Jilunia laotingensis: one gene and its partner. The protein of the gene in region 1 interacts with the protein of each later gene in a pairwise test. Links are inferred from orthologs where the notes say so. Each region holds a gene or a part of one and is shown in the gene's direction. Other genes may lie near its edges. The genes, in order: H8744_RS15745 and topA.

Region 1 (11,986 bases):
TGAAATTATAACTAAAGTAAAAAGAATAAAACAATGACGTCTTTAATATTAGCGAGCATCGGAGTATTCCTGGGCGTAATTCTCCTGCTTGTCATTATACTGCTCGTTGCTAAGGGGTATTTGACTCCTTCGGGCGAGGTTACGATTACGATGAACGGTGAACAAAAACTGGAAACCGCCCCTGGTGGTACATTGCTTGGCACATTGTCAGCTAACGGCATATTCCTTTCATCGGCTTGTGGTGGTAAAGGTTCATGCGGGCAGTGCCGCTGTCAAGTTCCTGAAGGTGGCGGTGAGATTCTGCCGACTGAAAAAGTTCATTTCTCACGGAAACAGCAGGCCGACCATTGGCGTTTGGGCTGTCAGGTGAAAGTGAAAAACGACATGTCGGTGAAGATCGACGAGTCTATCCTCGGTGTAAAAGAGTGGGAATGCGAAGTGATCTCCAATAAGAATGTGGCTACATTCATCAAAGAATTTATCGTGGCACTTCCTAAAGGTGAACATATGGACTTTATTCCCGGTTCTTATGCACAGATTAAGATTCCTAAGTTCTCAATGGATTATGATAAGGACATAGACAAGAGCCTGATTGGCGATGAATATCTTCCTGCATGGGAAAAATTCGGATTGATGGGCTTGAAATGTAAGAACGATGAGGAGACAATTCGTGCTTATTCTATGGCCAACTATCCTGCGGAAGGTGATCGTATCATGCTGACAGTACGTATTGCCACTCCTCCTTTCAAACCAAAAGATCAAGGACCTGGATTTATGGACGTAATGCCGGGTATAGCTTCATCTTATATTTTCACTTTGAAACCGGGTGATAAAGTTACTATGAGTGGTCCTTACGGAGATTTCCATCCGATTCTTGATACTAAGAATGAAATGATGTGGATCGGTGGTGGTGCCGGAATGGCTCCGTTACGTGCGCAGATTATGCACTTGACGAAGACACTCCATGTCACTGACCGGACTATGAATTACTTCTATGGCGCTCGTGCTTTGAATGAAGTGTTCTATTTAGAAGATTTCTTGCAAATTGAAAAGGATTTCCCGAATTTCAAATTCCATCTTGCGCTTGACCGTCCGGATCCTGCAGCCGATGCAGCAGGGGTTAGCTATACGGCCGGCTTTGTTCATCAGGTGATCTATGAGACTTATCTGAAGAATCATGAAGCTCCGGAAGATATCGAATATTATATGTGTGGTCCTGGCCCGATGTCTAAGGCAGTTGAAAAGATGCTTGACGATCTGGGTGTTCCTGCTAAGAACTTGATGTTCGATAACTTTGGAGGGTAATTGTAATCGAACTTGTTTGGAAACTGAAAAGGACCTCTATAAAGTCAGGACGGTTTCTTAAAACAAGTAAGATAATATACTGTTATATATACCGGCAGGTGATAGAATGTCACATGCCGGTTTTTTTATCTACCCATATATATTATGATACAAAATAATGAATTGATACGGACAGCGTTGCAAAATCTAAAGATAGAAACGCTTAATCCTATGCAGGAGGCAGCTCTTGATGCTGTTTCGAAAGATAAGGACGTCATATTGCTTTCTCCCACAGGTTCGGGTAAAACGTTAGCTTTTCTTTTACCGTTGCTCCGACTATTAAAACCGGGTGATCATACGATACAAGTGCTTATTCTGGTACCTTCCCGTGAACTAGCTTTGCAAATTGATTCTGTATTTAAATCAATGAACACTTCATGGAAAACTTGTTGTTGTTACGGAGGCCATCCCATCAGTGAAGAAAAGAAAAGTATTTTAGGCAATCATCCGGCTGTCATAATCGGTACGCCGGGACGTATTACCGACCATTTATCAAAAGGGAATTTTGATCCGGACACCATTCATACCCTGATCATTGATGAATTCGACAAATCGTTGGAATTTGGCTTTCATGACGAAATGGCGGAAATTATCGCGCAACTTCCCGGTTTGAAGAGACGTATTTTGCTTTCTGCCACAGATGCCGAAGAAATTCCTCAATTTACGGGATTGAACCGCACTATTAAATTGAATTTCCTTTCCGATTCAGCCGGAGAAAAACCTCGTTTGACACTGAAGAAAGTCATTTCTCCGGCAAAGGATAAAATAGATACGCTTTATAAACTGCTTTGTACGCTTGGAAATACTTCCACAATTGTTTTTTGCAATCATCGGGATGCTGTTGATAGAATCGGCAGTTTGCTTACAGAAAAAGGGTTGTATAATGAACGCTTTCATGGAGGGATGGAACAACCGGATAGAGAACGCGCGCTATATAAGTTCCGAAACGGGAGCTGTCATGTTCTTATTTCTACCGACTTGGCAGCGCGTGGGCTCGATATTCCCGAGGTGGAACATATTATCCATTATCATATGCCGGTCAACGAGGAAGCTTTCACTCATCGCAATGGCCGTACTGCCCGCTGGGATGCGACCGGCACTTCTTATCTGATTTTAAATGAAGAAGAAAAAGTGCCTGAATATATTCCTTCGGAAATTGAAACTTTTGAATTGCCGGAAAAAATTTCCCGCCCGCCAAAATCACTTTGGGTTACATTATATATAGGTAAAGGGAAGAAGGATAAATTGAGTAAAATGGACATTGCCGGTTTTCTGTACAAAAAAGGTAATCTGTCACATGAGGATGTGGGAACTATCGATGTGAAAGAACATTATGCTTTTGTTGCCGTTCGCCGTAGTAAAGTGAAACAATTGATGACACTTATACAGGGGGAAAAGATCAAAGGGATGAAAACTTTGATTGAAGAGGCCGATTAAGTACAAATTCAAAATAGTCCTTGCTATGTATGCTGTGTAGTGAGGACTATTTTACGAAAACAAATCTTTGCAGATAACTTTCTTATTGAAACCGGATCAATCTCTATATTCTGATTATTATATCCGTATAAAAGGTCATTATTGTCTCTTTCCATATTATTTCTTTCTATTCTAAACCCATTTTACTGGCAATAACTTCTCTTTTTTATGCTTTAAAACAGTATATATGGATAAAAATAATAAATATTCTTTTTTGTTTGCTTTTTACTTCTGAATTGTAATTGAAATATGTCTGATTTTATCTCATTGGTTTGTAATGTTTGTTACTGATATCCATATATGACAATTTTGTGCATATATCCTGTATAAACCAATAAAAATGAGGAAAAAACCGAGCGAAATATCATAATGGACGATAATTTTGTTAGAAATGATTTGTTTTAATTAAATAAATCCGTAATTTCGCCATGTCGAAAGACATAAACTAACAAAATGTTAAATCAAAAAACAAACTTCAAATGAAAAAGTATAATTTCAATGCAGGACCTTCCATCCTTCCGCGTGAGGTGATTGAGGATACAGCGAAGGCTATTTTAGATTTCAATGGTTCCGGTCTCTCACTGATGGAAATTAGCCATCGAGCTAAGGACTTTCAACCTGTACTCGATGAAGCAGTAGCATTGTTCAAGGAATTACTCAATATCCCTGAAGGTTATTCGGTATTATTCTTAGGCGGTGGTGCCAGTTTGGAATTCTGCATGGTACCTTACAACTTCCTTGACAAAAAGGCTGCTTACCTGAATACGGGTGTATGGGCTAAAAAAGCGATGAAAGAAGCCAAAGCTTTTGGTGAAGTCGTTGAGGTGGCCTCTTCTGCTGAAGCTACATATACATATATCCCTAAAGATTATACTATTCCTACAGATGCGGATTATTTCCACATTACTACTAATAACACAATATACGGTACTGAGTTGAAAGAAGATCCAGTTTCTCCGGTGCCATTGATCGGTGATATGTCATCTGATATTTTCTCTCGTCCGATTGATGTTTCAAAATATATTTGTATTTACGGTGGTGCCCAGAAGAATCTGGCTCCTGCGGGTGTTACTTTCGTTATCGTGAAGAACGATGCTTTAGGAAAAGTATCTCGTTACATTCCTACAATGTTGAATTATCAGACTCATATCGATGGCGGTTCAATGTTTAATACTCCTCCGGTAGTGCCTATCTATGCTGCAATGCTGACTTTACGTTGGATCAAAGCCAATGGCGGTGTGAAAGAAATGGATCGTCGTGCTAATGAAAAAGCAGAACTGCTGTATGGTGAAATAGATCGTAATAAGATGTTTGTAGGTACAGTTACCGATAAGAAAGATCGTTCACGTATGAATATCTGCTTTGTAATGGCTCCTGAATATAAGGATCTGGAAGCAGATTTCTTGAAATTTGCTACTGAAAGAGGTATGGTGGGGCTTAAAGGACACCGTTCTGTAGGTGGTTTCCGTGCGTCATGTTATAACGCTATGCCGATCGAAAGTGTACAGGCATTGGTAGATTGTATGCAAGAATTTGAGAAGTTACATAAATAATATTAATTCGCCACAGATTGCACCGGTTTCCACAGATACTGACCATATATGGAATCTCTGTGTAAACCTGTAGAATCTGTGGTGATTCTTTTTCAAAAAACACAAAGAATTTATGAAAGTACTAGTAGCTACAGAAAAACCGTTTGCAAAAGTTGCAGTAGACGGAATCCGTAAAGAGATCGAAGCAGCCGGATATGAGCTTGCTTTACTTGAAAAATATACAGATAAAGCACAGTTGCTCGAAGCAGTTAAAGATGCTAATGCCATAATTATTCGTAGTGATATTATTGATGCGGAAGTACTCGATGCTGCTAAGGAACTGAAGATTGTCGTTCGTGCCGGTGCCGGTTATGATAATGTCGATCTGGATGCCGCTACGGCTCATGGCGTTTGCGTGATGAATACTCCTGGACAGAACTCCAATGCAGTTGCCGAACTTGCTTTAGGTTTGTTGGTGTATGCTGTTCGTAATTTCTATAACGGAACTTCCGGAACGGAACTTATGGGTAAGAAATTAGGTATACATGCTTATGGTAACGTAGGACGCAATGTTGCACGTGTCGCCAAAGGTTTTGGTATGGAAATTTATGCTTATGATGCTTTTTGCCCGAAAGAAGTCATCGAAAAAGACGGTGTAAAGGCTGTCGGCTCTGCTGAAGAACTATACAAAACATGTAATATCGTATCTCTTCACATTCCTGCTACGGCCGAAACGAAGAATTCAATCAATTATGCATTGCTGAAAGACATGCCGAAAGGTGCAATCTTGCTGAATACTGCACGCAAGGAAGTGATCAATGAAGATGAATTGATCAAATTGATGGAAGATCGTCCTGATTTCAAATATATCACCGATATCATGCCTGCTGCCAATGCTAAGTTTGCAGAACTGTTTGCCGGACGCTATTTCTCAACCCCGAAAAAGATGGGGGCACAGACTGCGGAAGCAAACATTAATGCAGGGATCGCTGCAGCAGCACAAATCGTTGGATTCCTTAAAGACGGTTGTGAGAAATTCCGTGTCAATAAGAAATAATCTTTATAATATTAAATATAAACCTTATTATGGCTGTTATTAAACCTTTTAAAGGTATACGTCCTCCGCAGAATCTGGTAGAACAAGTAGCGTCACGTCCTTATGATGTGCTGAATTCTGAAGAAGCTCGTGCGGAAGCAACGGGAAATGAAAAATCACTTTATCATATTATAAAACCTGAAATTGATTTTCCGGTGGGTACAGATGAACACGATGCCCGTGTTTATGAGAAGGCTGCCGAAAATTTTCAGAAATTTCAAGATGAAGGTTGGCTGGTGCAAGATGGCAAGGAAAACTATTACATTTATGCCCAGACAATGAACGGGAAAACTCAATATGGTTTGGTAGTAGGAGCATATGTCCCCGATTATATGAATGGTGTCATCAAAAAGCATGAACTGACCCGTCGTGATAAGGAGGAAGACCGTATGAAACATGTTCGTGTGAACAATGCGAATATCGAACCGGTATTCTTTGCTTATCCGGACAATGATGCTCTTGACGCGATTGTTCGGAAATATACTGCACAAAAACCTGTTTATGACTTTATTGCGCCCGGGGATGGATTTGGACATACTTTCTGGGTGATAGATCAAGCTGAAGATATTGCTGCCATCACAGCAGAATTTGCCAAAATGCCTGCTTTGTATATTGCTGATGGGCACCATCGTTCTGCTGCAGCTGCTTTGGTAGGTGCCGAAAAAGCAAAACAGAATCCGAACCATAAGGGGGATGAGGAATATAACTATTTTATGGCTGTATGCTTCCCGGCAAACCAACTTACGATTATTGATTATAACCGCGTAGTTAAAGACTTGAATGGATTGACTCCAGCTCAATTCCTTGCCGCTCTTGAAAAGAATTTTATTGTAGAGGAAAAGGGAACGGAAATCTATAAGCCGAATGCATTGCATAACTTTGCTCTTTATCTGGATGGCAAGTGGTATAGCCTCACTGCCAAAGCGGGTACTTACAACGATAACGATCCGATCGGGGTATTGGACGTAACCATCTCTTCCAATTTGATTTTGGATGAAATATTGGGTATAAAAGACCTTCGTTCTGATAAGCGAATCGATTTTGTGGGTGGTATCCGCGGATTAGGAGAATTAAGCAAACGTGTGGACAGTGGTGAAATGAAAGTGGCATTGGCACTCTATCCTGTTTCAATGAAACAGTTGATGGATATTGCTGATACAGGTAATATTATGCCTCCTAAAACTACATGGTTCGAGCCTAAACTTCGTTCTGGAATTATAATTCATAAATTGGATTAATTAGAAAGATAGAAATTACAGATAGGTTGTACATCTTCTTATATCAAAATATAAGGTATGTACAGCCTATTTTTTATTTTATATTAAATGAGTATCTTTGCACACATGGAAGATACTTACAAAACAATCGCTGAACCTTCCGAAGGTATCTATACTGAAAAGCGAAGCAAGTTTATTGCTATCGCAGTGCCTGTTCGCACCCATGAAGAAATCAAAGCATATCTTGAAATTTATCAGAAGAAATATTATGATGCCCGTCATGTTTGTTATGCATATATGTTAGGGCATGAACGGAAAGATTTTCGTGCCAATGATAACGGAGAGCCTTCCGGTACAGCTGGTAAACCGATCCTCGGGCAAATCAATTCTAACGAGTTGACCGACATACTTATTGTTGTAATTCGTTATTTTGGGGGAATCAAATTAGGTACAAGCGGATTGATTGTAGCCTACAGAGCTGCTGCCTCTGAAGCAATCGTTGCAGCTACGATTATAGAGAAAACGGTGGATGAGGAAGTGACCGTGCTTTTTGAATATCCATTTATGAATGACGTTATGCGTATTGTAAAAGAGGAGGAGCCTGAGATACTGAGCCAATCTTATGACATGGATTGCTGTATGACACTCCGTATCCGTCAATCCATGATGCCTCGTTTGCGTGCGCGGCTTGAAAAAGTCGAAACTGCCCGAATCGTGGATGACCGTGAAAATGAGTAGCCGGAGAAACACTCATTCGAAAAAATAATAAGTCTGTGCTTTAAAAATAAATGGGGACATTCAGTAAATGTCTTTAAAAACATAAAATGGCCTATGAAGATGCTTTGTTCATATCATCTCATATGCCATTTTTATTATCTATTTTTTCTCTCTGACCTAAAATCTTCTCCTTTTGGGCATGATGTTCCGGAAGAAGCCTGAGACTTCTTCTAATAGATTCTTTATACTTATGCTATGCAGCTTTCTTCTGTCCGTTTTTGATTTTATCAATCATCAATATTGCGTTTGCCGTATGTATCCCAAAGAAAATCCACAGGATTTCTGTTTTCCTGTTCCGTGCTTTGATTTTCGATAGCGAATAATGCTGTTTTTGCGTACCGAAACTGCCTTCAAGCCTGGTGGCTCTTTCCCTCGAGAGTTCACTCCTGAGAGCCTTCCTCACCGCCTCGTCCTTTGCAGCTCTTCCCTTGCGTACAAAGGAGGTTGATATCCCATATTTTGTACAGAACTTCCTGTTGGCATTATTGGCGTATATGGAATCGGCGGCCACACATCTGACCCTCACATTCATCAGTTTCTGATGCATATGGATACAATCCTTCAGACGTATACCCTCATTGAATGCCTTGAAAGAGACGTGTTCGATGAATGAGATTCCATCTATCTGTATGTTATTAACCTTTGCACCGAACTCTACAGATTTTACTTCCTTACCTCTTACGATAGGGTGTACGTAATGACGGTCAATACTGACAATACGGTCACTGACCTTCCTGCCTTCAAAGAGTTTCTTTTCCTGTACAAGGACCTTGCTGATTATGGAAAGCCGTTTCTGATAATCCTGTGTATATTTGAGTAAAGAGCCGTGTTCTCTGTGAATGTCATCCCGTTGCATGATGAGTTTTTCCAGGAGTCTGATCATGCGACGCTTCAGCATTCTTGTCCTCGAAGCCTTCCTCTTTCTTTTCTTACAATAGGACAGATAGGATGCTGCAACATCTGTGTATTTGTTACGGGGACGCCTTATGCCGAGTTTCCCACAATGCATGCAGACATGCCGGTAGAGCCATTCGATGCTTTCCCAAAGGAGCTTCATGTCCGTAGGAAAACGCATATGACTTTCATAGCATGTGGCATCGGCCATACACACGTGAAGGTTCTCAAGATAAGGCTTCCAGTGTGAGGCAAGAATCTTCTGAAGGGAGTCGATGTCAAGACGGGATGCAACCTCATTACGGATAGCGCTGATTATCTTGTAGTTGGTTATGGGGCAGGACGGGTCTATCATGATACCACAGAACAACTGATAGTGTATGTTTCCGTTAAGATGTTCTACCAGCAGCCTGTCAGAGAATCCGGTATAAGCCTTCAGTACCATAAGGGCTATCTTCGCGGAAGGACTGAAACAGTTCCTGCGACCCAAGCGGGATTGTGAAAGGCCTGTCTCTTTGGCTATACTCTCGAACGGAAACACGGAATGAAGACTGCCAAGTTCACTCGCATGAAAACTCTTACGATATTTTTCCAGAATATCGAATTCTGGAAACCCTAAAGTAGGGTGAATTTCTGAAATATTTTGTATCTTCGCCATATCTTAGTGTGGATATTTCCCCCGTTTTGGCCGGCAAACCGTATTTTAGGGGGAATACCTAAAGATACAAAAAAGCCAACTAATTCGCAATACTTTTAGTATGAATTAGTTGGCTAATTTTATAGGATTTACTGAATATCCCTAAATGCGTGTATTACTGTTAGGTAGTCTCTACACAATATACACGCATTGAACCTATGGAATATATTTGTGAAGCCTATTCTTCTTTTTCAAAATGTATCTTTCCATGTGTCCCGTCGCAGAAGGGTTTGTTCTTCGAATGCCCGCAACGGCATAAAGCGTTTGTACCTTGCAATATAGTCTCCAGCCCGTCTTTTGTGGTTATTTTGAATTCTCCCTTTATAATGTAAGGACCACCCGGGACTTCTTTGATGCTGATCAGATTTTCTTTATTATCCATAATTCTATTATTTAGTAAGTTAACTATACTTATATAACATTGAGAATTGGAAATAGTTTTTTGCGCTCGACGTTTGTTTTATTGGTTTTACTTATCTTTGCGCACAATGAAACAGATCATGAGTAAGAAGATATTTTATTTTTGTTTGATGTTACTTGTTTTTTCTGGGACAACCATGTATGCACAACAGTTGGCTCCCAATGATATTCCTTTGCCTTGGTATTCGCAGAAAATCAGTGGATGTCCCTATTCCCATTGCTCTTTAGCTTCATCTTTGATGGTATTCGATTATTTCAAAGGGATGACGGCCGACAGTTGCCGTACGGATTCGGAAGCAGAAGCCAAGCTTGTGGAATATCAGAAGAATTACTTTTTGAAGAAACGCGCACCCTTTAAACGGAGGACTACTATAGCTCAGGGAGGTTATTACGCCTTTGAAATAGATTCATTGGCACGTTATTATGAGCATATGGAAAGTGCTGAGCATTTTATGGACAAGGACTACCGGGCATTACGAAAATATATCGATGAGGGAATTCCTGTATTGATAAATATCAGTCATCGTGGTTCTACCCGCGGAATATTGCAGCCGGGTAGCCATCGTCATTGGATCGTTCTACGGGGCATCGATGATAAATATGTATGGATTAACGATCCCGGTCGTTCTGCGATGATGCGTGAGAAGGGGGAGAATCTACGTTTTCCTATTAAGAAGCAACCGGGTAATCCTGCTTGGTTTGATGCATGTTGGACAGGACGGTACATTGTCATCACTCCCCGGGTTCCTGTGGCTATTGCCCGTGCTGGGAAATTGCCTTCAATTGCCGAAGCCATGGAAATACATCGACCACGCATCCCATGGATAGCAGTTCCTGGAATAACTACTTGCAGTTTATAAAATAACACATATATGGCATTTGAAGCAACAAAAAGAGAATGGAGCGAACTATATGCTTTCTTCCGTCTGCTGGCGGATGGAAAGGTCTCGTTGGGGACTTCGCAAACGAAAAAGAATGATGCTAACCAATGGCCTGTAGCCATGGTACAGCGTGAAGAGCATGATGGCACACGTCGTTATTATATCGAAAAAGATGATATCCATATTGTAGGCGAAAACATGGATAAGCGTGTTCCCCGTGAAGATTTCCATACGGTTGCCGGGCTGATTCTTCAAGCCGTTAAGTCGTCTTCTGTCGATGATGTCGTCTCTCCCGATGGAGTAGAGGAGTTTTTAGATGAAGCTGCTATCTTCGACCTCGAAGCTAAGACAGATGACCGTACGGACTTTTCAGTAGCATTTTGGCATCCAGAGGCTCCGTTGACCGGATTCAATGTCCGTTCGCGCCTCAGTATAATGAATCCCTTATTGGATGGCGGTCGTACAGCTAATCTGAAACTGGAACAGACGGGTATAAAGTTTGCCGTACCTACAGTGAATAAAATCAATGCTTTGCCTGAGTCACCAAATGAAGTAGCCGAACGCATGATGATGATAGAACGGTTGGGTGGCAGTCTTAAGTATTCTGACGTTGCTGATCGCGTGTTTCGCTGTAATTTGTTGATGATCGATCTGCATTTCCCCCGTATGTTGGCGGAGATGGTGCGGATCATGCATCTTGATGGCATTACACGAATCAGTGAGCTGGCGGAAACTATTAAGCAGAGTAATCCCTTGAAGATTAAAGAGGAACTGATCAATAAACATGGATTCTATGAATTTAAAATAAAACAGTTTCTCTTGGCATTGGCACTGGGTATGCGTCCGGCAAAGATTTATAACGGTACGGATTCTGCTGTCGAAGGTCTTTTGCTAGTTGATGGAAATGGTGACGTACTGTGTTATCACAAATCGGAGAAGAAGACTTTTGAAGATTTTCTATTCTTTAATACGCGATTGGAAAAAGGTTCGGTAGATAAGGACAAATACGGTTTTCTTGAAAAGGAAAACGGGACTTATTATTTTAAGCTGAATGTAAAGATCGGATTAGTAAAAAGATAATGATATGAAAACAAATGAAGTATTGGAAAACATTAAATCTCGTCGTAGTATACGTGCATATACCGCTCGACAAGTCTCTAAAGACGATTTATTGACTATCTTAGAGGCCGGAGCGTATGCTCCTAACGGAATGCATTTGGAAACGTGGCATTTCACAGCCATACGAGATGCACAAAAATTGGAAGAACTCAATATGCACATTAAAGGTGCTTTTGCTAAAAGTGAGGATCGGCATTTGCAAGAGCGTGGAAATAGCCAGACTTATTGTTGCTATTATCATGCTCCGGCTTTGGTGATCGTGTCCAATGATCCCACTCAATGGTGGGCAGCGATGGACTGTGCCTGTGCAATTGAAAATATGTTTCTTACCGCACATTCCTTGGGCATCGGATCTTGTTGGATCAATCAGTTGGGTACGACTTGTGATGATCCTGAAGTACGCGCATATATTACCTCATTAGGAGTACCTGAAAACCATAAAGTGTATGGTTGTGTCGCTTTAGGATATGCCGATCCGGCCTATCCCGTTAAAGAGAAGAATTTGAAAACCGGTACTTACCATATTGTTTAGT
Region 2 (12,035 bases), 2.3 Mb from region 1 along the record:
GTTGGAGGATAAATTATGAAGGTGACGGAACCGGATGTAACGAAGCTTATATTACGGTGAAAGAACCTGTGAACGGCAAAATACAATTAATGGACAGTAACAATAAGAAAGTTGTTTCCGGTGGTAAAGTGGCTAAAAACACAGTGGTGACCGTTATAACCGAACCGGATGAAGGCTATCAGGTAGAGAGCGTTAAAGCTAACGGCAAAGAGGTGGTTGAAAATGCATTTACCGTATTACGGGCTACGGACGTAGTTGCCAAATTCACTATCTTATCAGGTATCGATATGAATGAAAAAGAGGCAATCACCGTTATCGGAGGAAAAAATAATATCACATTTGATGCCTCCGCGCAAGCTGAAATCGGAATCTATTCCATGGATGGTGTACAGATTCAGAAGAAGACTATTTCTGATAACGAAAGGATCGATTTGCCGGCAGGTATGTATGTGGTGACTGTGAAGACTGGCCAGGCAAATGTGTCTAAAGTGGTTGTAGTTTACTAGAAGATGTCTCTTTCCCGGAGGATAGAATACTTGAAAAGGCCGGACATCCTACTCTGTTGACGGAGTGGATGTCCGGTCTGTTTTTTTCTAAGGGATCATGATGAAATAAAAAAAGAAATGTATGGTTCCCCAATAACAGCGCACGCTGTTATTTACTAAAAAAACATATAAATATCCTGCCGCTATAATATAATTCCGTAACTTTGTGTTTTGTAAAATGGAATGGTACCCAACCATTTGCTAGAATATGTTGAACAATTAGAACAATTGCCTTTATGGAAACAACCCGTCAGAATAAAATATCCCGTTTGTTGCAGAAAGAACTAAGTGAAATTTTCTTGCTTCAGACCAAAGCCATGCCCGGAATATTGATATCGGTAAGTGCCGTGCGTATCAGTCCCGATATGAGCATTGCCCGCGTTTATCTCAGTGTGTTCCCCTCTGAAAAAGCGGAAGAAATGGTAAAGAATATCAATAACAATATGAAGTCCATCCGTTATGAACTTGGAATGCGGGTACGTCATCAGCTGCGTATCATTCCCGAGTTGAAGTTTTTTGTGGACGATTCTTTAGACTATATTGAAAAGATTGATTCTTTGCTGAAAGAGTGAACCTGCCTTTTTACATAGCTAGGCGCTACCTCTTCTCGAAGAAGAAGCATAATGCCATTAACATTATCTCCGCCATATCCGTATGCGGGGTGGCTCTTGCTACGTTGGCACTTGTTTGTACTCTTTCCGTCTTCAACGGTTTCCAGGATATGGTAGCCGGACTGTTTACCGCTTTCGATCCCGAACTGAAGATTACCATCCGCGAGGGTAAGGTTTTCGATGGTCAGGACGAACGAATTAGGGCTATCCGGACATTGCCCGAAGTCTCGGTCTTTACCGAAACATTGGAGGAGAACGCCATGGTACAATACAAAGATCGCCAAACAATGGCAGTCATCAAAGGGGTGGAAGATAACTTCGAGGATCTTACGGCAATCGATAGTATCCTGTATGGTGCGGGAGACTTCCTGTTGCACGATTCCATCGTGGATTATGGAGTGATGGGTATCGAACTGGTATCTACGCTGGGGACGGGAATACAATTTGTCGATCCCCTTCAAATCTATACGCCGAAGAGGAACGTGAAAGTAAACATGGCCAATCCTGCCTCTTCCTTCAACATGGATTACCTGTTTTCCCCCGGTGCCGTATTCGTGGTTAACCAGCAAAAATATGATTCCCGCTACATACTGACTTCGCTTGATTTTGTCCGCCGGATGCTGGATTACACTTCCGAAGTGTCTGCGGTGGAATTGAGGCTAAAGCCGGATGCTTCTCTCTCTTCCGTCAAGTCGAAGATAGCTTCGATGTTAGGGGATGAGTTTCTTGTACAAGATCGTTACGAGCAACAGGCAGACGTGTTCCGTATCATGGAAATAGAAAAACTGATCTCTTACCTCTTTCTCACTTTTATCCTCATGATTGCTTGTTTCAATGTCATTGGCTCTCTTTCCATGCTGATTTTGGATAAGAAAGAAGATGTGGTCACGTTGCGCAATCTTGGAGCCGACGACCGGCTGATCCGGCGAATATTCCTTTTTGAAGGTCGGTTGATTTCTCTCTTCGGGGCCTTGATCGGCATTGTACTCGGACTGGGACTTTGTTTTATCCAGCAAAAGTTCGGACTGATCACTCTCGGTGGGGGAGGCGGACAGTTTATTGTCGATGCCTACCCCGTAAGTGTCCATTTCTGGGATGTGGTACTGGTCTTCGTTACCGTCCTGTCTGTTGGTTTCCTTTCGGTATGGTATCCGGTACGGTATTTAAGCAAACGGCTTCTTTCTAATTGACAATAGGTAGCTTTGCTGAAATGAGTTGAAGTACAAAATTGTGGCTTAATTCTGTAAATGTTAAGATTATGCCAATGAATAGGTACTAACTTCATACATAAAAGTTATTAATATGTTACCCAAAGGTTTCAATATACAAATTGAATCTTTTAAGCAAGAGATCGCTTTAATTTCGTGTTAGGACGATCTTTCAAAATCAAAAACAGTTCATTGTGGAGGGGGCTTTATTTTCCTACCATTATTTTTTTCCTTCTTGGAGAATAGTTGTTACTCAGCTGATTGATTATTTCAGTCTTACATCTAAGAGCTTTGATGCTCTTTACCGTACGCTCTTCACTATCATAAATGAGAAGGATGCTTTGGTGATTTTCTTCGATTGTGCCGGAGGCATTGTTGGCGAGACCTATGATTGTTAGCTTATTTTCATTCTATGTTTCATCGTGAACGGTACTGTGTAGCTAGACGTGATAGATATCTTTTTGTTTGGCTTTAATTGTGGCGTTGATGCTGAAGCCTGACAATTCCCTTGGAAGCCGGTTTCTTATAAGGCGAGATATGCCTTCCCCGTAGAGAAGCGTTCCCTTTGTTTTAATCCTCCATTCTTTTTCTTGCAACTGTCCAATGTAAAACATGCCCATGTAACGCAGTGAAACATGGGCATGTAACGCAGTGAGACATGGGGGTGTTTAACAGTGAAACATCCCCATGTTTGACATCGTTGGGCAACGAGATAAAAGGGTTCCCTTTATATGGAAGACAGGCTTCCATCAAGGGTAGTGCAAATCTTCTTTGCTAGAAACGCAAATCTCGTTTGCAAATCACTTTGTCCTGAATGACAATGTAGAGTTCGGACCTAAATAAGAACGCTTCATTCCACCGAAATCGAGGACGATTTTCTGAATGACAACTCCCGGATCTCCACAACGAATCTGCAAGGTATGGCGACCGGGTTTGTCGATATGAAGAGTCGATTTGTTGACGGTGTAGTTGCGTAGCACGCCTTCAAACCAGACCTGAGTGTATTCCACAGCCGAGGTTGTAGGAGTGGCGATGGCTCCGTCGTCGATACGTATACTATACTTCGTGTCTACATTCGTATTCTCCGATAATCGGAAATCCCGGTCGGCATGAAGGGGGAAAGTAGGAAGTACATAGGTATATACATCCACCGAACCGGCATCGAAAGTATAGAAATCATATTCTATGTGGGGAACTTCTTTCGCTCGGAAGATTTGTAGCGGTGCTACAGGGTTTCCCATTTGCAGCGACTGCCCCTCAATGCCGATTCCATCAAGGATGTGCATCTGTATGTCGGCATTCTCGTGTTTGCGGTGGAAGCCTGCTCCGGGGATGGAGATGCAACCGTTGTCTTCTACATATATGCCTTCGACCTCTTCCGGTCGCGGAGAGGCGGGATTGAATACGGACAGAAGGACTTCCTTTTCTGCTTTGCCGTCCGTGAAGCGGATATTTCCCAAGATGTTTTCTCCTGTCGGGACTTTCTTCCAATCGACAGAGACTTGAATCCGTTCTTCGGTTGCCGTTTCACCGGATGTTTTGTTCAGTACGATCCAATCGGCCGAAGGTTGCGCCTGCCATTTAATGAAACCGTTGCCTTTATTGTAGAGGTCGATCCAGTAACTTCGGTGAAGGTAAGTGTTGAAGCATGGAAGTGCATGGAAGCTTCTTTGGGTAATGGCGGCATCTTCATTTTTCACTTGCAACGCCAGACGGGGAGAGCCTGCCGGAACATATTCCTCCAGGTGGGGCAATTGAAAATAGGCACTCACATTGTCATAGTTTTGACGCATGGACATCATGTACTTCCATTTACCGTCAAGCAATGCGTTGTAGTCAGCGGTGATGGTTTGGAGACTGTCGTAGCAGAGTTGCACTTCTTTCTTCATCCTGTTGGTTGCAGCGCGTTGTTGGCGGGCGTACCAGCGGTTGCGCTGTCCGTTCAGTGTCATACGGTTCATCAGCTCCGCGCCTTTTACCGGATAGTATAGTAACTGGAAAAATGCCGGGCGGCTCTCTTCTTCCAATGTATTAAGTATTTTCCCGGCTTCTGCCCCGATTCTTTTGTATTCGTTTAGCCTGCCTTCTACTTCACCGTAGTTTGTTAGTGAAAAGTCGGTGTCGGTTAGTCGTTCGCAAGAGTGGTTGAAGAGATTCCAGTGGTATCCCCAACCCATGTATTCGGGTTTGCGGGAGAATGCCAACTGGATATGCGACCGGGTAATGTCTTCCAAGCGCGTATAATAAGATTCCCCGAACATACCCGACAGCCAACGAGCCGGATAGGTCACTACGTTGTCGGCATTGAAACGGTCGATGTCGTAGGCCATGGAGAGGAACAGGGATACCTGCATTTCGGAGCCCTTCATGTCACCGCAGTTGAGCAACCATATCCTGTCTGCCGTTGTGTCGTAAGCTTTACGCAGTTCTTCGTACATGAGTGCGGGCGGAGTGGTGCTGAACCACAAATAACTGTGTGGAACGCCTAAATAAGACACGTGATAATAAACTCCGGCTCTACCCGAGCGTTTCTGTTCATTAATACCGCTCAGGCGTTTCAGATAGCCATAGTTGTCGTCCGGCCAGATGATGGTCACGTCATCGGGCAGTTCCAGGCCGTTGGAATAGATTTCTAGAACCTCTTTATAGGGAGTGAAGGCTTGCGGAACGGTTTCAATGGGCTTTTTTATGTGGGATGCCAGGATGTTTCTCTGATCGAGCAGCGCGCTTCCCAGCATTTTCACTTTCTCTTTGATGGGAACTCCTACGCCCATGGCTGCATCGTGCAATCCGCGCAGGGCGAGAGTATATACGTTTTCGTATGCGCAGTTTTCCTCAATCCGTCTGGAGAGAACTTCGTTGATTTTATCTTTATTGGTGTTATAGTCCCAAGCTCCCATTGTCTTCTTATCCCATTCGCTGGCGGTATTCAGTAGCAGCGGTTCGCAATGGGTCGATCCCATGACGATGGCAAAGGAGTCCGCTACCAGCTTGTTCTCGGGTATCTGGTTGAAAGCTGTGGATACCGGGTGCATGGCGGGTGCCAGATGGTTTGCCTTTAGCCTCAGCAAAAGCTCGCAGATCTTGGCATACGTCTTTGGACCGATGTTCCCTCTTTCTTTTTCAAAGTTTTTAGATGCCCACGGAGTCAGTCCCCAATCTTCGTCATTCAGGAAAATACCCCTGTATTTTACCGAGGGCGATTTGGATAGTGTGGCGGGTGCATATAGGCAGAGAGTGGTATGTTTCTTCACGGGGACATCCGCCCACCAGTACCAGGGGGAAACACCAATCAGTTCAGAGAGGGAAAAGAGTCCATAGGCTGCCCCCCGGCGGTCACTTCCTGCCACGACCAAGGCACTGCTTACTCCCGGGAAAGGATTCTTTACCGTTTGAATCAGATAACGTTCCCAGGCATCTTCCAAAGGAGAGATGTCGATCTTTCCTTCTTTGCTCAATTGCCGGATAAAGGCATTCTTTTCGATGGTGCCGACAATCAGAAGCGTCTTATTATTCCGTAAGTCTGTCTGTAAGGAAGGTTTATGCCCGGTTACCATCTCGACATCTGCGGCAAACAGCGAGGCGGCTTTTTTTACCACTAAGTAATCGTTGTCGTCAAAGCAAATGGCGGCTTGTGACTTCCGTTCGACTAAATTGAATGCGTCTTTCCCCGAAGAGGGACGGTCGGATAGTTTGACTTCCGCGAATAGCGTACACGGAATAAGCAATAATGTTAACAAAAAGAGATGTTTCATTTCAGATTATGTTTAAGTATTTGTAACGAATGTAATAGTAGCCGGTGTGTGTATTCTTTTGCAAAAATACATCTTTCTGGTGTAGAAGATGACTTTTTTTACCGAAAAAGGAAAGATTCTCCCTATATTATAAGGTAAGAAAAATGTTTTTTTCTACTTTTGTCGCCAAATTTCAGATTAGAAGAGAGTTGAAACTTTGAAAAGCACCGCTCTCAAACATCCCTATTAAAGTAAAAACTATGCAGAAGAACCTTGTTATTGTCGAATCTCCAGCCAAAGCGAAAACCATCGAGAAGTTCCTTGGTAAGGACTATAAAGTGCTTTCAAGCTATGGACATATCCGGGACCTGAAGAGAAAAGAATTCAGTATTGATATTGCCAAGAACTTCACCCCCGATTATGAAATACCTGAAGATAAAAAGGAACTGGTCGAGAAGTTGAAGGCTGAGGCGAAGAAAGCTGATGTCGTTTGGCTCGCATCCGATGAGGACCGTGAAGGAGAGGCTATCGCCTGGCATCTTTTTGAGGTGCTGAAACTCAAACCGGAGCAGACGAAACGAATCGTATTCCATGAAATCACGAAAACCGCTATATTAAAAGCTATCGAGAATCCGCGGGAGATCGATATTAATCTGGTAAACGCACAACAGGCGCGGCGTATACTCGACCGCATCGTAGGTTTTGAACTTTCACCCGTTTTGTGGAAGAAAGTAAAGCCCGCCCTTTCTGCCGGTCGCGTGCAATCCGTTGCCGTACGTCTGATTGTGGAACGCGAGCGCGAGATACAAGCCTTCAATACCGAGGCATCCTACCGTGTCACGGCAGTCTTCCTCGTACCGGAGGAGGACGGTAAGACGGTAGAGATGAAAGCCGAACTGGCTCGCCGGTTGAAGACGAAGGAGGAGGCAAAGGCGTTTCTGGAAAGTTGTAAGAACGCATCTTTCACCATCGAAGACATCGTAAAGCGTCCGGTGAAGAAAAGTCCTGCCGCACCGTTCACCACTTCTACTTTGCAGCAGGAGGCTGCCCGTAAACTGGGATACACCGTTGCGCAAACCATGATGCTGGCTCAGAAGCTGTACGAAGCGGGATTGATCACTTATATGCGTACAGACTCGGTGAATCTTTCGGAATATGCGACCGAAGGCAGCAAACAGGCTATCATCGGCATGATGGGTGAAAGATATGTATATTCCCGTCATTTCACGACGAAGACCAAAGGGGCACAAGAGGCGCATGAGGCGATCCGTCCGACATACATGGAGAATGCATCGGTAGATGCCAGCGCACAGGAAAAGAGACTGTACGATCTTATCTGGAAACGTACCATTGCTTCGCAGATGGCGGATGCCGAACTGGAAAAGACCACTGCCACCATAGGAATCAGCACCAATGACGATACTTTCACCGCTACCGGAGAGGTAATCACGTTCGATGGGTTCCTTCGCATTTACAAAGAGTCGTATGATGACGATAATGAACAGGAAGACGAAAGCCGCTTGCTTCCCCCGTTAAAGAAGGGACAAGTTCTCGATTATACCGATATTGTAGCTACCGAGCGTTTCACTCAACGTCCGTCACGTTATACAGAAGCCAGTTTGGTGCGTAAACTGGAGGAACTCGGCATAGGCCGTCCTTCTACCTATGCTCCGACCATCTCTACCATTCAGCAACGCGAATATGTGGAGAAGGGGGATAAACCGGGTGAAGAACGTTCTTTCAATAAACTGACACTGAAGGATAAGGCTATCAGTGACGAGACTCATACCGAGGTAGTAGGAGCCGAGAAGTCGAAACTTCTGCCGACGGATATCGGAACGGTGGTCAATGACTTCCTGAATGAATATTTCTCGAAGATACTGGATTATAACTTTACCGCTGACATTGAAAAGAAGTTTGATGAAGTTGCCGATGGCGACCAGCAATGGACAACCATCATGAAGAACTTCTACAAAGGCTTCCATCCTTCGGTGGAGACAACTTTGGCTACAAAAACGGAGCATAAAGTCGGTGAACGTATCTTGGGCGAAGAGCCAAAAACGGGTAAGGTGGTATCCGTGAAGATCGGACGTTTCGGCCCGGTGGTGCAGATCGGTAGTACCGACTCTGAAGACAAGCCTCGGTTTGCCAGACTGGAGAAAGGCTATTCCATGGAAACCATCACTTTGGAGGAAGCACTCGGACTGTTTAAGCTGCCACGCACCGTTGGTGAGTATGAAGGGAAGCCGGTAACGATCGGTTCGGGACGTTTTGGTCCTTATATCCGTCATAATGATACTTTCAATTCTCTTCCTAAAGGAGTCGATCCGATGGAAGTGTCATTGGAGGAGTGCATCGAAATAATCAATAACAAACGCGAGGCAGAAGCGAAACGGCACATCAAGCAGTTTGCTGAAGAACCGGAACTGGAAATTCTGAACGGAAGATATGGCCCTTACATTGCCTATAAGGGTAGTAACTACAAGATTCCAAAAGATGTAGTGCCGCAAGACTTGAATTTAAAGACTTGTCTTGATATCGTTAAGTTGCAAAGTGAAAAGGCAGCTACTCCGAAGAAGCCACGTGCCTCTAAGAAGAAATAGTCTCTTTCGTGGAGCGTACTGTGAAAGGAATTGAATACTAATAAAGATTCATCCGATATAATTACCCTCCTTACAGACTAAATCTGTAAGGAGGGTAAATTGTACTATCAGTTCTATTGAGGCGAATTTACTTTTTCATCTTAAACACCATAGTTCCCCCTTTTACTATATCTTTATGTGTAAGTATGAAACCTTTTAGAGGTTGTCCGTTCAATTGAATGGAGCGGACATAGAATTCGCTGGGGGATTTGCGGGGTGCTTCAATATGGAATTCTTTGCCGTTCGATAGATTCAATGTACAATGATTGAAAGCGGGGGTACCGATGACATATTCTCCGCTTGCGGGATTGACCGGATAAAATCCCATCGCTGAGAATACGTACCAAGCGGACATTTCACCACAATCATCGTTACCAGCGTAACCGGACGAAGTGTTATTGTAAAGCTCGGTCAAGATGTGATGTACGTACTTTTGTGTCTTCTCCGGGCGACCGGCATAATTGTAGAGATAAGCCACATGATGACTCGGCTCATTGCCATGTGCATACTGACCTACAAAGCCGGAAGCGTTGTCATTCAGCTCTCCGCTTTGATGGCGGGAGGTAAAGAACGTGTCTAGTTTCTGTTCGAATGCCTTCGAGCCACCGGTCAACTCTATTAAGGCCGGTATGTCCTGCGGGACATACCAGTAATATTGCCAGGCATTTCCTTCAGTAAACGGATAACCACCATTGGCTCCGTATTTGTAAGGGTCGAAAGGTTCTATCCATTCTCCTTTGTCGTTTTTGGGCTGGAAGAAGTGGGTGTCACTGTTGTATAGATTCCGGTAGAATCCGGAGCGGTGGGTGAAGTGCTGATGGTCTTCCTCTTTGCCTAATTTCTTTGCGAGCCGGGCTGTACACCAATCATCATAGGCCTGTTCCAAAGTAATGGAGACCGATTGGGTTTGTATATTCTCGGGCATGTAGCCGTACTTTTCCCATACGTGGAACGGAGAGTTGGGGTGTGAAGTCAGTGAACTGTTCCGGACAGCTTCGTATGCTTTTTCAACATCGATATCCGGTACACCTTTCAATACTGCGTCTACGATTACCGGAATGGAATGGTTCCCGATCATGCAGTAATTATCCTGCCCCCAAAGTTGCCAGATAGGTAGATACCCGTAACTGTCGTATTGGCGTATCATGCTTTTAACAAAATCGGGAACACGTTCGGGCGTAATCAGTGTATAAAGCGGATGCGCTCCGCGGAAGGTATCCCAAAGGGAGAAAGTGGTATAATGCGTTTCTCCTCCGGGTAGTTTTCCCACGGTATAGTCGGCTGTCATGTATTCTCCGTTGACATCGGAGAAGGTATTAGGTTGGAGCATCGTATGATAGAGTGCCGTGTAGAAGAGTTCTTTTTGCAACTCACTGCCATCGGCTTTAATCTTGCTTAGTTCCTTTTCCCAACAGGTATTGGCATCTGTTACAAAACGGTCGAATTCCCAATGTCCGGCTTCTTGCTCCATATTCAATTGTGCGTTGGCTTTTGATACGGGGGAAAGTGCAACTTTGCATATTAAAGGCTGTCCGTTGAGTTTACCGAAGCGGAGCAGTGCGTGCAGATCGGTTCCGTTTATCAGAGGAGCATTTTCGTACCGTCGGTCACCGTCTCTTAAGGTTGCCGAAACGATGGGAGTGGAGAATTCAATATGAAAGTATACTTTGCGTAATTTTGCCCAGCCGGTGATAATGCGGTATCCTTCTATTGTTCGGTCGTTTATCAGGCGGATTTGCGAATGGATGATCTTTCGGTTCCAGCTTTCTTTGTTGGCGGAGTGATCCAAATCGATGATCAGCTCTGCGTCCTTGGTTTCTGGATAGGTATAGCGGTGTATACCTGTCCGGGTGGTTGCCGTGAGTTCGGCATTGATACCTTCGTCCTTCAGAAATACCTGGTAATAGCCCGGATGTGCTTCTTCCCGTTCGTGCGAGAAAGTAGAAGAAGTGCGGTTGCCGGTTGTCGGCATCAGCAACAGATCGATCAGATCCGATGCCCCTGTCCCACTAAGACGGGTGTGGCTGAAACCATAGATGGTGGTGTCATTGTAATCATATCCTGAAGCTTGTGCCCAGTCGGGAGCTTCGCGGGTATCGGGGCTGAGTTGAACCATGCCGAAGGGCACCGTAGCTCCCGGATAATTATTTCCGGAGAGGCCACCGTGAACGGCACCTGTCCCGATAAATGGGTTGACGTACTGTGTGAAATCAGTGGCCCTTGCACTGCCGGTGAAGGCAAGTGCAAGGGTACACACTAAAATGAAAGCTATTTTCATGAATGTTTTCTGTTCTATGATGCCTGTAGGGTAATTAATTCAAAGTCTTCCCTTACAAAGCGGTTACTTCGATAACCCGGCTGCTCAAATCCTGTCCGGTGAAAAGTCCGAGTCCGACTGTCATCAGGTATTCTCCGGAATAGTTCTGATCGTTGCCACCCATGGAAGCACCTGCACCGGGCATGAGGTTGATCTCTTTTACATGATACATTTTGTTGGCATCCAATCCCTGAAGGCGTACCGGAAGGATATGCTCACCATAGCGCGGGTGGATGTCGAAAGCGAACACGACTGCTTTATTCTTTGCCTTATCGACATACATGGAGGAGGTGTGGTTTCCTTCGTAGGGTGAAACAAGACGGAAGAGATCGCCTTCTAGAACTACCGGTTTCAAACGGTTGTACTCCTGTATGGCTTGGCGGCAATAAGCTTGCTCGTCATCGGTCAGGTCGTCCAACTTGATATCGAAGCCCAGTTTACCCATCATGGCTACTTCCGTACGGAACTTGACATTGGCTTTCTTGTTCCATGTAGTGACATGGGCACAAAGCGTTTTGCTGGGGAATACCTGTGAGAAGCCCCACTGGATGAATAAGCGTTCGATCGGGTCGGTATTGTCGCTCGGCCAGAACTCAGTGAAATACTTCAATGCTTCGTAATCCGAACGTCCGCTACCACCTGCACAGAGCATCATCGGCAGGTTTGGATATTTTGCTTTTACACGGTCCAGGACTTTGTAGAGTCCTTTTACATAGTCTATATATAGATGTGTTTGTTTTCCTTTCAGGTAAGAAGAATAAATATTAGTGATAGGGCTGTTGCAATCCCATTTGAAGAAAGCGATATCCGGGTATTTAGTCATGAGCTGGTCGACTACACCGAATACATGATCCTGTACTGCCGGATTGCTCAGGTCAAGAACCATTTGGTTACGGAAGTAGTATTCATCACGGTTAGGCAGGTGGATCACCCAGTCTTTATGCTTTTCGTAGAGTTCACTCTTCGGGTTTACCATCT

Evidence for each region.
Region 2: the proteins of H8744_RS15745 (region 1) and topA interact in binary tests that used the Escherichia coli proteins (3 or more experiments, as listed by UniProt). The link is inferred for Jilunia laotingensis from one-to-one orthologs.

Annotation. Positions count from the first base shown.
Region 1 is NZ_JACRTF010000001.1:4,005,889-4,017,874, reverse strand. The notes cover bases 5,630-8,597. They hold H8744_RS15745 (IMPACT family protein), read left to right. Parts: upstream 5,630-6,791; coding sequence 6,792-7,403; downstream 7,404-8,597. Other genes in these bases: H8744_RS15740 (transposase), read right to left, coding at 7,636-8,597; H8744_RS15750 (DUF1015 domain-containing protein), read left to right, coding at 5,630-6,686. In the rest of the region: nqrE (NADH:ubiquinone reductase (Na(+)-transporting) subunit E), read left to right, coding at 1-11; nqrF (NADH:ubiquinone reductase (Na(+)-transporting) subunit F), read left to right, coding at 34-1,305; H8744_RS15765 (DEAD/DEAH box helicase), read left to right, coding at 1,450-2,781; serC (3-phosphoserine/phosphohydroxythreonine transaminase), read left to right, coding at 3,300-4,373; H8744_RS15755 (NAD(P)-dependent oxidoreductase), read left to right, coding at 4,486-5,409; more of H8744_RS15750, read left to right, coding at 5,439-5,629; more of H8744_RS15740, read right to left, coding at 8,598-8,994; H8744_RS15735 (CDGSH iron-sulfur domain-containing protein), read right to left, coding at 9,212-9,415; H8744_RS15730 (C39 family peptidase), read left to right, coding at 9,564-10,313; H8744_RS15725 (HpaII family restriction endonuclease), read left to right, coding at 10,326-11,414; H8744_RS15720 (nitroreductase family protein), read left to right, coding at 11,419-11,985.
Region 2 is NZ_JACRTF010000001.1:1,737,770-1,749,804, forward strand. Bases 6,013-9,029 are described here. They hold topA (type I DNA topoisomerase), read left to right. Parts: upstream 6,013-6,358; coding sequence 6,359-8,701; downstream 8,702-9,029. Other genes in these bases: H8744_RS06605 (glycosyl hydrolase 115 family protein), read right to left, coding at 6,013-6,119; H8744_RS06615 (GH92 family glycosyl hydrolase), read right to left, coding at 8,829-9,029. Outside these bases: H8744_RS06590 (T9SS type A sorting domain-containing protein), read left to right, coding at 1-506; 30S ribosome-binding factor RbfA, read left to right, coding at 782-1,117; H8744_RS06600 (FtsX-like permease family protein), read left to right, coding at 1,114-2,346; more of H8744_RS06605, read right to left, coding at 3,165-6,012; more of H8744_RS06615, read right to left, coding at 9,030-11,036; H8744_RS06620 (alpha-galactosidase), read right to left, coding at 11,071-12,035. UniProt on the Escherichia coli protein: Releases the supercoiling and torsional tension of DNA, which is introduced during the DNA replication and transcription, by transiently cleaving and rejoining one strand of the DNA duplex.